3 regions of the Pseudoalteromonas sp. NZS11_1 genome follow, and region 2 is predicted to be linked to each of the others. Evidence: predicted binding sites of a transcription regulator. Region 2 holds the regulator's gene; each other region holds the start of a gene.
The links. Region 2 encodes sigma-54, which starts transcription at its own class of promoters, with help from an activator protein. Its sites were predicted from a motif close to GTTGGCACGNNNNTNGNNT; they were not measured.
Positions count from the first base shown of each region.

Region 1: a site for sigma-54 is predicted at 2,006-2,024, ahead of glnA (glutamate--ammonia ligase). Genes of this name have one in related genera too.
Region 3: a site for sigma-54 is predicted at 1,218-1,236, ahead of I6F44_RS11760 (DUF2726 domain-containing protein). Genes of this name have one in related genera too.

Region 1 is NZ_JADYXK010000012.1:110,129-113,417, reverse strand. It holds gene I6F44_RS10700 (DUF4124 domain-containing protein) at 1-430, opposite strand, end outside; gene glnA (glutamate--ammonia ligase) at 544-1,950, opposite strand; gene typA (translational GTPase TypA) at 2,458-3,289, shown strand, end outside.
Region 2 is NZ_JADYXK010000001.1:281,449-284,737, forward strand. It holds gene rapZ (RNase adapter RapZ) at 1-33, opposite strand, end outside; gene ptsN (PTS IIA-like nitrogen regulatory protein PtsN) at 52-504, opposite strand; gene hpf (ribosome hibernation promoting factor) at 509-796, opposite strand; gene I6F44_RS01175 (RNA polymerase factor sigma-54) at 822-2,321, opposite strand; gene lptB (LPS export ABC transporter ATP-binding protein) at 2,391-3,116, opposite strand; gene lptA (lipopolysaccharide transport periplasmic protein LptA) at 3,113-3,289, opposite strand, start outside.
Region 3 is NZ_JADYXK010000015.1:9,809-13,097, forward strand. It holds gene mtnN (5'-methylthioadenosine/S-adenosylhomocysteine nucleosidase) at 1-459, opposite strand, end outside; gene I6F44_RS11760 (DUF2726 domain-containing protein) at 582-1,178, opposite strand; gene folE2 (GTP cyclohydrolase FolE2) at 1,295-2,215, opposite strand; gene arcB (aerobic respiration two-component sensor histidine kinase ArcB) at 2,448-3,289, shown strand, end outside.

The DNA.
Region 1 (3,289 bases), on a different contig from region 2:
GCTTTAATTGTAGTGTGTGCTGACCACGTTCTACATCTCTAATTGCAAAGGTTGAGCTGTCACTGGCTGGGCCGTGTGCTTTACCATCAATAAAAAGTTGTATAGTAAAACCAGTTTCAAAGCGTGGTTTTATTCGGCTAGTTACATAAACAGTGCCGGTATTTTCACGAATAGTCTGGTTATGATCAGGTGAGGAAATAGCAATACTAAAGGCCGCTTGTTGAGGCTGCTCGTCAAAAATGTCAGTATTTGTTGCAGGCATATTAAGATCTTGGCTGGTGAGCTTTACTTCTTGGGCCCCTTTATGAGGGGTGTCTGAGAACACTAATACGCCATTTTTATCTTTCCAAGCGTATATTTTTGTTTCACCGGCATAACCATAATTACTTAATCCTAAAGTAATTAATAGTAATAAAATCTTGTTATTCACTCTGCAGCCCTGCATTTTTATCGGTAACTTAACTTTAGTGGAGATTGACTAATTTTACCATTAAAAAAGCCCGCAAAGCGGGCTTGAGAACACACATATTTTTTACAGCTTAATTAACAGCTGTAGTACATTTCAAACTCAACTGGGTGAGTTGTCATGTTAAGCTTTTCAACTTCTTTAGACTTAAGTTCGATGTAAGCATCGATTAAGTCATCAGTGAATACGCCACCTTGAGTTAAGAATTCACGGTCTGCGCTAAGTGCAGATAGTGCTTCGTCAAGTGATGCTGCAACAGTTGGAATTTCTGCTGCTTCTTCAGCTGGTAAGTCGTATAAATCTTTATCCATAGCATCGCCAGGATGGATCTTGTTTTTGATACCATCAAGGCCAGCCATAAGCATTGCTGAGAAAGCAAGGTATGGGTTAGCAGTTGGATCCGGGAAGCGTACTTCAATACGACGACCTTTTTCAGATGGAACCACTGGGATACGGATTGATGCAGAACGGTTACGTGCAGAGTATGCAAGCATAACTGGTGCTTCAAAACCTGGTACTAAACGTTTGTACGAGTTAGTAGACGCATTTGCAAAAGCGTTAATTGCTTTAGCATGCTTGATGATGCCGCCAATGTAGTAAAGTGCATCTTCAGAAAGGCCGCCGTACTTATCACCAGCAAAAAGGTTTACACCATCTTTAGCAAGTGACTGGTGACAATGCATACCAGAACCGTTATCACCAACAACTGGCTTAGGCATAAACGTTGCTGTTTTACCGTATAAGTGAGCCATGTTATGGATAACATATTTCATTTCTTGAATTTCATCCGCTTTTAATACCATTGTATTAAAGCGAGTAGCGATTTCGTTTTGACCTGCTGTTGCTACTTCGTGGTGATGTGCTTCTACTACTTGGCCCATTTCTTCTAGAACTAGACACGTAGCTGAACGCCAATCTTGGAAGTCATCAACTGGAGCAACTGGGAAGTAACCGCCTTTAACACCTGGACGGTGACCAGTGTTGCCATCTGCATATTCTTTATCTGAGTTCCAAGCAGCTTGCTTAGAATCAATTTTGTACATAGAACCAGACATATCTGATTTGTATTTAACATCGTCAAATACGAAAAATTCTGGCTCAGGGCCAAATAAAACAGTGTCTGCAATGCCTGTAGAACGCATGTAATCTTCAGCACGCTTAGCAACAGAACGCGGGTCGCGCTCATAGCCTTGTAGTGTAGAAGGCTCTACTACGTCACAACGTAAAATTAATGTCGCTTCTTCAGTGAAAGGGTCTAGTTTGATTGACTCAGGAACTGGCATTAATACCATGTCTGATTCGTTTATGCCTTTCCAGCCTGCAATTGAAGAACCGTCGAACATTTTACCGTCTTCGAAAAAATCTTCATCAACTTGGTGATGAGGAATCGATACATGTTGCTCTTTACCCTTAGTGTCAGTAAAGCGTAAATCAATGAACTTGACGTCATTTTCTTTAATAAAATCTAAAACCGATTGTGACATGTGTCCTCCAACTATTGGGTTTTGTTATTGCTGCATAATTGCTTTGGTATTTACTAAGCTGATTTTGTGCCATTATTGTAACTGGCTGTTTATAAATTAAAAAAATATCATTGCATCAAAATGGAATATATAAACGCACCATGTTGGTGCGTAAATATTCCATTTTAGTGCAAAATTTACAGAGCGTAATTTGTTGTTAATTTAATCAGCTGAAATTAGCATAACCTAAATGTAAAAGAGTAACAAAAAGATCGGAAAAATAGCCAAAAAGACTGTTTTTCAAAAAAATATTGAAATTTAATTCATATAATTGTCATATATAAAACAGATACTTAGTAAAAGTATTGAGAAAGTTTTAAAATATGTATTGGATAAACTTTCATCCATGTCATTAATGAGGGATAATATGCGCCCTTTTAAATCCTATGCTGGGACATCTCGCGAAAGCGTGGATGAGTGCGTAGATCTTGCAGGATCATTGAGAATTTAATTTCTCTGAGTAAATATATGAGCATCGAAAAGTTAAGAAATATAGCGATTATCGCGCACGTTGACCACGGTAAAACAACTCTGGTTGACAAACTACTTGAGCAATCAGGTACATTAGAAACACGCGGCGGTAACGAAGAGCGCGTGATGGACTCAAACGACATTGAGAAAGAACGTGGTATTACCATTTTGGCTAAAAACACAGCCATCTCTTGGAACGACTACCATATCAATATCGTAGATACTCCGGGACACGCCGATTTCGGTGGTGAAGTTGAACGCGTACTTTCGATGGCTGACTCAGTATTATTACTTGTTGATGCTCAAGAAGGTCCAATGCCACAAACGCGTTTCGTTACGCAAAAAGCATTCGCGCAAGGCTTAAAGCCAATCGTAGTTATCAATAAAATTGATAAGCCAGGTTCACGTCCTGATTGGGTTATGGATCAAATCTTTGATTTATTCGACAACCTTGGCGCAACTGACGAACAGTTAGACTTTAAAGTAATCTACGCTTCAGCTATCAACGGCTGGGCAACACTAGATTTAGACGAGCCATCAGACAACATGGAACCTATGTTCAAGATGATCGTTGACGAAGTATCACCACCGGATGCAGATCCTGAAGGTGACTTCCAAATGCAAATTTCTCAACTAGATTACAACTCTTATGTTGGTGTAGTTGGTATTGGTCGTATTAAACGTGGTTCTGTTGCTCCTAACCAACAAGTTACTATTATCAGTGCTGATGGCACTACACGTAATGGTAAAATTGGCGCAGTACAAAGCTACCTAGGTCTTGAACGTATCGAAACTGACAGAGCTTACGCTGGTAACATCGTAACTGTAA
Region 2 (3,289 bases):
ACCAGAACGGCCGCTTATGATAATTAACTCCATTTAACACCCTTTATAAAACTATGATTGATTGACAATAACTTGGTAAAGCTCAGTATCTGATTTTGCACTGCGTAACTGTTTACAAAAATCTTTATTGTTTAGTTTATCAGCAATGGTTGCTAGAGTCTTTAAGTGCTGCTGGTTATCGCCATCTGGTACGATGAGTGCGACGAAAATATCAACAGGGCGATTATCGATTGCATCAAAATTTATTGGAGTTTCGCTAACGAGTACTAAAGCCAAAGGCTCTTCTGCACCGCTCATTCTTCCATGAGGAATGGCAATGCCACGCCCTATACCTGTACTACCCAATTTTTCTCTGCTCATTAAAGCATTAAGAATATCTTGTTGCGGTAAATACGGAAGTTTGTCGTGAGCAAGTTCGCTAATGAACTCTAAAATTCTTTTTTTGCTATTAAAAAGGACCGCAGCTTTGCTGCAGTCCTGGCATATAAGTGAGCTTAATTTCATCATATTAGTGTCGAGCAAGCTTCTCTTTGTGTTTAATTACTTGTCGATCGAGCTTGTCGATCAACGAGTCAATGGCGGCATACATATCTTGATGTTCTGTAGAGGCAAATAACTCAGCACCGCTTACGTGTATGGTGGCTTCTGCTTTTTGATTTAATCTTTCTACATCGAGAATGACATGAACATTATTAATATGATCAGAGTGTCTTTCTAGCTTCGCAAATTTGGTATTAATATAGTCTCTTAGTGAATCGGTTAATTCTACGTGACGACCAGTTAAGTTTAGTTGCATAAGCATTACCCTCTTTTTTTGCGTCTTAAATCAAACTTTTACGTTGATTTGACGGTGGAATAGCCAGAGATTCGCGGTATTTTGCGATTGTACGTCTCGCTACTTTAATTCCTTGCTCAGCCAATATATCCGCTATTTTGCTATCACTCAATGGTTTTGCTGAGTTTTCTGCTGCGATTAATTTTCGGATAAGCGCACGGATTGCTGTAGATGAACATTCACCACCGTTTTCGGTGCTTACATGGCTTGAGAAAAAGTATTTAAGCTCAAATATACCACGGGGTGTATGCATATACTTTTGGGTTGTTACGCGCGAAATTGTTGATTCGTGCATTTCTACCATTTCAGCAACATCATTTAAAACCATTGGTTTCATGGCTTCAGGACCGTGTTCAAAAAAGCCTTGTTGTTGTTTAACAATACAATTTGTTACTTTTAATAGCGTGTCGTTTCTACTTTCTAAGCTTTTAATAAACCATTTAGCTTCTTGTAAATGCGAGCGAATAAACTGGCTGTCACCACTGGATTTTACAGTGCGAGACATTGCAGCGTATTGGCTATTAACACGAATTTTAGGCATGCTATCTGGGTTTAATTCAACAACCCAGCGGCCTTTAATTTTTTTAACTGACACGTCTGGAATAACATACTCAGATTCTTCTCTTACAATAGTATCTGCAGGTTTAGGGCTAAGAGTATGTATTAATGTCATTACTTCTTTAAGCTCTTCTTCTTTGAGCTTGGTTTTCTTCATTAATGTACGATAGTCACGAGCAGCTAATAAATCAATATGCTCGGTTAAAATCATTTTTGTTTCATTAATGTAAGGTGTTTCTTTATCAAACTGGTTAAGCTGAATACATAAACACTCTTGTAAACTACGTGCAGCAATACCAACAGGATCAAACAGTTGGATGCGTTTTAATACAGCTTCAATTTCATCAAGTTCGACTTCGTTATCATCTTCGTTTTCTTGATTAAAGCTTTCTAAAATCTCTTCGCAGCTTAGTGTTAAAATACCTGAATCATCGACGGCTTCTACAATAGCAATAGCAATAGCTTCGTCTGTAGGGCTAAATGGCGTTAGTTGTAACTGCCACATTAAATACTCATGGAGCGTTTCAGTAGAGGCGCCTTGGTATATTGATTCGTCTTCAGGCATCGGACCCGATGATGCTGCTGGGGCGGCACTCATGTACTCATCCCAACTAACATCCATAGCCATGTCGTCACTTAGCGTGTCTTTTGCAAGTGCTTCACCACTATCTTGTTCGTATTCGCTTGGAACATCATCGGCAGATGCGCTAACAGTTATGTCATCTGTATCTGCTTTTTGCTCGTTTTTACCTGCAGCGTCTTCTGAATAGTCTGCTTCTTCAACCTCTAATAGCGGGTTGCTGTCGAGAGCTTCTTGTATTTCTTGCTGGAGATCCAATGTACTGAGTTGCAACAAACGAATAGCTTGTTGCAGCTGTGGAGTCATTGTAAGTTGCTGGCCCATGCGCAGCTGTAGTGATTGCCTCATGTATCTCTAACAATCCTTTTATGTTGTTATAATTAATACTAGCAGATGCTTAAAGACATGGCGTAAATGTTACAGCCTAAATTGCTCGCCTAAGTAAACATCGCGTACTGTTTTATCATTTAATACGTGTTCTGGAGTACCTGATGCAATCAGCTCCCCATGAGAAACAATGTAGGCTTTTTCACAAACATCAAGGGTTTCTCTTACGTTATGATCGGTAATTAATACACCAATCCCACGATTTTTAAGATGTTCTATTATTTTCTTTATGTCTAATACCGAAATCGGGTCAACACCTGCAAATGGTTCATCCAGTAATATAAATTTAGGATCTGCTGCCAGCGCACGTGCTATTTCAACACGACGACGTTCGCCACCTGACAATGCCATACCTTGGCTATCACGAATGTGTTGTATGCTAAATTCATCTAATAATTTATCGAGAGTGTCTTCTCTAGCTTGTTTATTTAACTCTTTGCGCGTTTCTAAAATGGCCATTAAGTTTTGATAAACAGTCAGCTTTCTGAATATTGAAGACTCTTGCGGTAAGTAGCCAATGCCTAATCTAGCACGACTATGCATAGGTAAAAGAGTAATATCGTTATCGTCTATCGATATTTTACCTTTGTCGCTAGGTACAAGTCCTACTATCATATAAAACGTGGTGGTTTTACCTGCGCCGTTAGGGCCAAGTAAGCCAACAATACTGCCAGCTTTGACTTCAAGGCCGACGTTTTTTACAACTTCACGGCCTTTATAGCTCTTTGCTAATAGCTCTGCTTTTAATGTACTCATGGTTGACCTTTGTCGCTTTTTTTACTTTTTTTAGTCTCGATTGGCACTAAAATTGTGTGAACGCGGTCAGTTGAGTTTTCATCTTTTTCGGCACTGATTAGCTGCTGCTCTATATCGTAGGTAATGCTTTTAGCATTTATTTTTTGTCCCGCTTGCGATACTTGTGCATTACC
Region 3 (3,289 bases), on a different contig from region 2:
CATAAATGTGTCACCAGTACAAATTAAGCCAACAAGTGTTTTAACATCACTGATTTGTTCGATTGTTTGTTGTGCTGCTTCAACTAATTTAGGGTGTGCTGTAAAACCTGCTGGCATTTGTGGTACTTGGCCAATTTCGTAGCCAAAAGCAGTAACATCTACATCGTGATGACGTACTTCTGACGAAATTACTACGTCGCCAACACTTAGAGAAGGATCGAATCCACCGGCAGAGCCTGTGTTAATTACGCAATCAGGTTTGAAGTTATCAATCAGTAAGGTAGTTGCAATTGTTGATGCTACTTTACCAATACCAGATTGAACAAGTGTTACTGTGTTACCAGCCAATTCACCAGTATAAAAAGTGAAACCTGCTTTAGTTAAAATATGTGGGTTTTGCATCGCTTCACGTAAAATTTTAACTTCTGGCTCCATTGCGCCAATAATACCAACATTCATAATGTTTAATTCCTGAGTTTGAATCACTTGATTATACGTGAAGTTAGCAATAAAAAACAAAAAAGCGAGCTTGTTTATGAGCTCGCTTTAAATACTTTTTAGGAGAGTATTTAATTTGGTTTTTAAATTTCAGCTAAAGCAGTTGTTTGTGCTTTGGCTTGAGAAGGTGAAAGTACCGCTGGCTTATGTGAGCGATTACGAACAGGGCGCTGCGTTTGTGTTGCTGCAGGCTTACCAAGTTTAAACATAATTGCATCGCGTACTTCAGAAGGACGGTAGCCCGATTTAACTTTCATACGAATATGTGGAATGCCCGCAGACTCTAGTGCACCGTTTACAAACCAGTCGCGTTGAGCTTTGTGGCCATCTTTATTGGCATTGTTAACTAGGTCAACGGCCGCAACAATAGTTAGTTTTTCTTTATCGATTAATACAAAGTCGAGTTGCTTATTTTTAGCTTTAGCTAAAGCAGCACGTTTAGATTTAATAGAAAGACCTTGCTTACAGTCAATAACGTCAATTAGCTTAACGCGACTAACAATTTTATATTGATCGCCTACAGCACGCTCGAGAAGATTTAGAAAAGCGCCTTCAACCTGCGTAAAAACAGTTTGCTTGCGGGTAAAAGGATACGGGTTTCCGCCATCGTCATTAAATTTTGACGCAACAACAGAAGCCCCGACAACTAATACTAGAATTAATAATAAAGCGAATTCCATACGGTAACTCCATAACAATAAATTGACACTGCTCAAATAAAGCAATTTACGTGCCTAAAAAGTATGAGTTATAAAATAATTACCAACTGTTTGTAAAAGCTAAAACGATGTAGCTATTAAGCTTTGTATCCACCTTCAATACCTTTAACCGCAATAGCTACAGCATCGTGTGCATGGAGTGATTCATAATGGTTTATTTGCAGCCAGTAATCGCTGTAATTATCTGTTTCTAATAAAGCTTTAATTTTACGCGCTGCATCTTCACAAAACATAAGGTTTTGACCATTTAAACGGGCAAATTCTTGCTCGTCTTCGCGCTTAACTGCCGCTTGTACCGGTGTTTTAAGTTCAGCTTCGAGGGTGTTTATTAGAGTCACTACGTCAAATTCTTGAATATTGCTATCAAGCTTTACTTTTACGTTGGCAATAGAGCGCTGCGAGTGAGGTGTAGCCACTATGCCTTGTGTAGTGCCTAGCCATTCGTGCACATCTTTTTGGCTTAAGGTTTCTTGGTTAAACTTTTCGTTAAACGCGTTTTGTATAAGCTGGCGTGCAAGTGCTGCAGAGCAAGGGCACGTTGAAGAATAGGTAACATCTACAGTTAGCTCGTAGCTAATAATGTTATTTTCAATTGTACTGGTAAGTACAACTGGGTAGCTTTTCCAGCCCGCTTTACCACTTAATAGTGATTTACGGCGTAGCGGTAATTCAAATTTAAATTCAATTTGTGCTTTATCGCTCAGCCCTTCGTGGCTAGTTATAAAGGTATCGAGTGCTTGCGCTATTGTTTGCGGATTGACTTGCTGCTCAGTTGAAAGCAGGTCAAGTGCTAAAAATAGACGTGACATATGAATGCCTTTGGCATCTTCTTTATGCAAATTTACAAATGCACGAGCTTTGGCATTTACTGTAACTGGAGATAAGTCTCGTGACTCAAAAATAAATGGCAGTTCGATTTCGCCCATGCCAACCCAGTCTAATTTACCTGTTTGTAAAGCGGGTGCAGTGTCTGCTATATCTGGCATATTGGTTTGCATGTGCGCTACTCGTATTTTGGAGATAATAAAGCGGGGCATTTTACACTAAATAATTTATTGCTGAAATGATGAGTTTAAGAGATGAGCAAAATCAAACATGAAAAATTCTGTTTTTATCGCACAACATGGGTAGTGGTAGGAGAAAAATGCTAAAATCTGGGAAAATGGTATGTTTATACATGCGCATTGCCTTCTTTATATTTAAGCACACAGCTAAGAGATAAAATTACGTATGACCGATTATTCTTTGAGCCCTTGGGCTCGGGTACTTTCCAGCTCAATAACGCGATTTGGTGAATTTAAAACCGCAGCTATTTGTTACACTTTATTTTTAACTGTATCTCTTATTTTATCGAGCATGTTTTATTATGTGGCGATAGGCGAATTACACCTTGTTGATATTTTGGCTGTGGTATTTTTTACGGCTGTAGTTTCTCCTTTAATTATAAGTGTATTACTTAATTCAATTCGTCAATTAGATGCCTCGTATGCTTATTTAGATAGCGCAACCAAGCAGGAAAAGCTCTTAAACCAAACCTTAAAAGACAACATTAGTCGTTTAAATATTGAAATTGATGAGCGTAAAATGGCATTTCATGCCAAGCATCGCGCTATTGAAGAGCTGCGCCGAGAAATTGCTGAGCGTAAAAAAACACAACAAGAACTTGCCCAACAAAGTATGTTGCAACGCTCAATCGTTGATTCATCTCCCGATCTATTTTATTACCGCGATAACAACGGTGTATTTGCCGGCTGTAATAAAATGTTTGAAGAGGTAATGGGAAAATCAAGTAGTGAGTTAATAGGGAAAACGGTTGAGCAGATATTCCCGAGTCATTTTTTAGCTGAAGTTTTGGCAACCGATAAAGAAGTAGAGCAAAGCCATAAAGCGCTGACTATAGATGTAGGTTATGAAGTAAATGGTGAAACACGTTGGTTTGAGCTGCGTAAATTACCTTTTATAAATGATGACGGTGACTACATTGGTTTACTGGGTTTTGGTCGTGATATCACTAGCCGTAAAGAAGCAGCACAGGCACTCGAAACTGCCTATAAAGACAAAGGTAAGTTTAT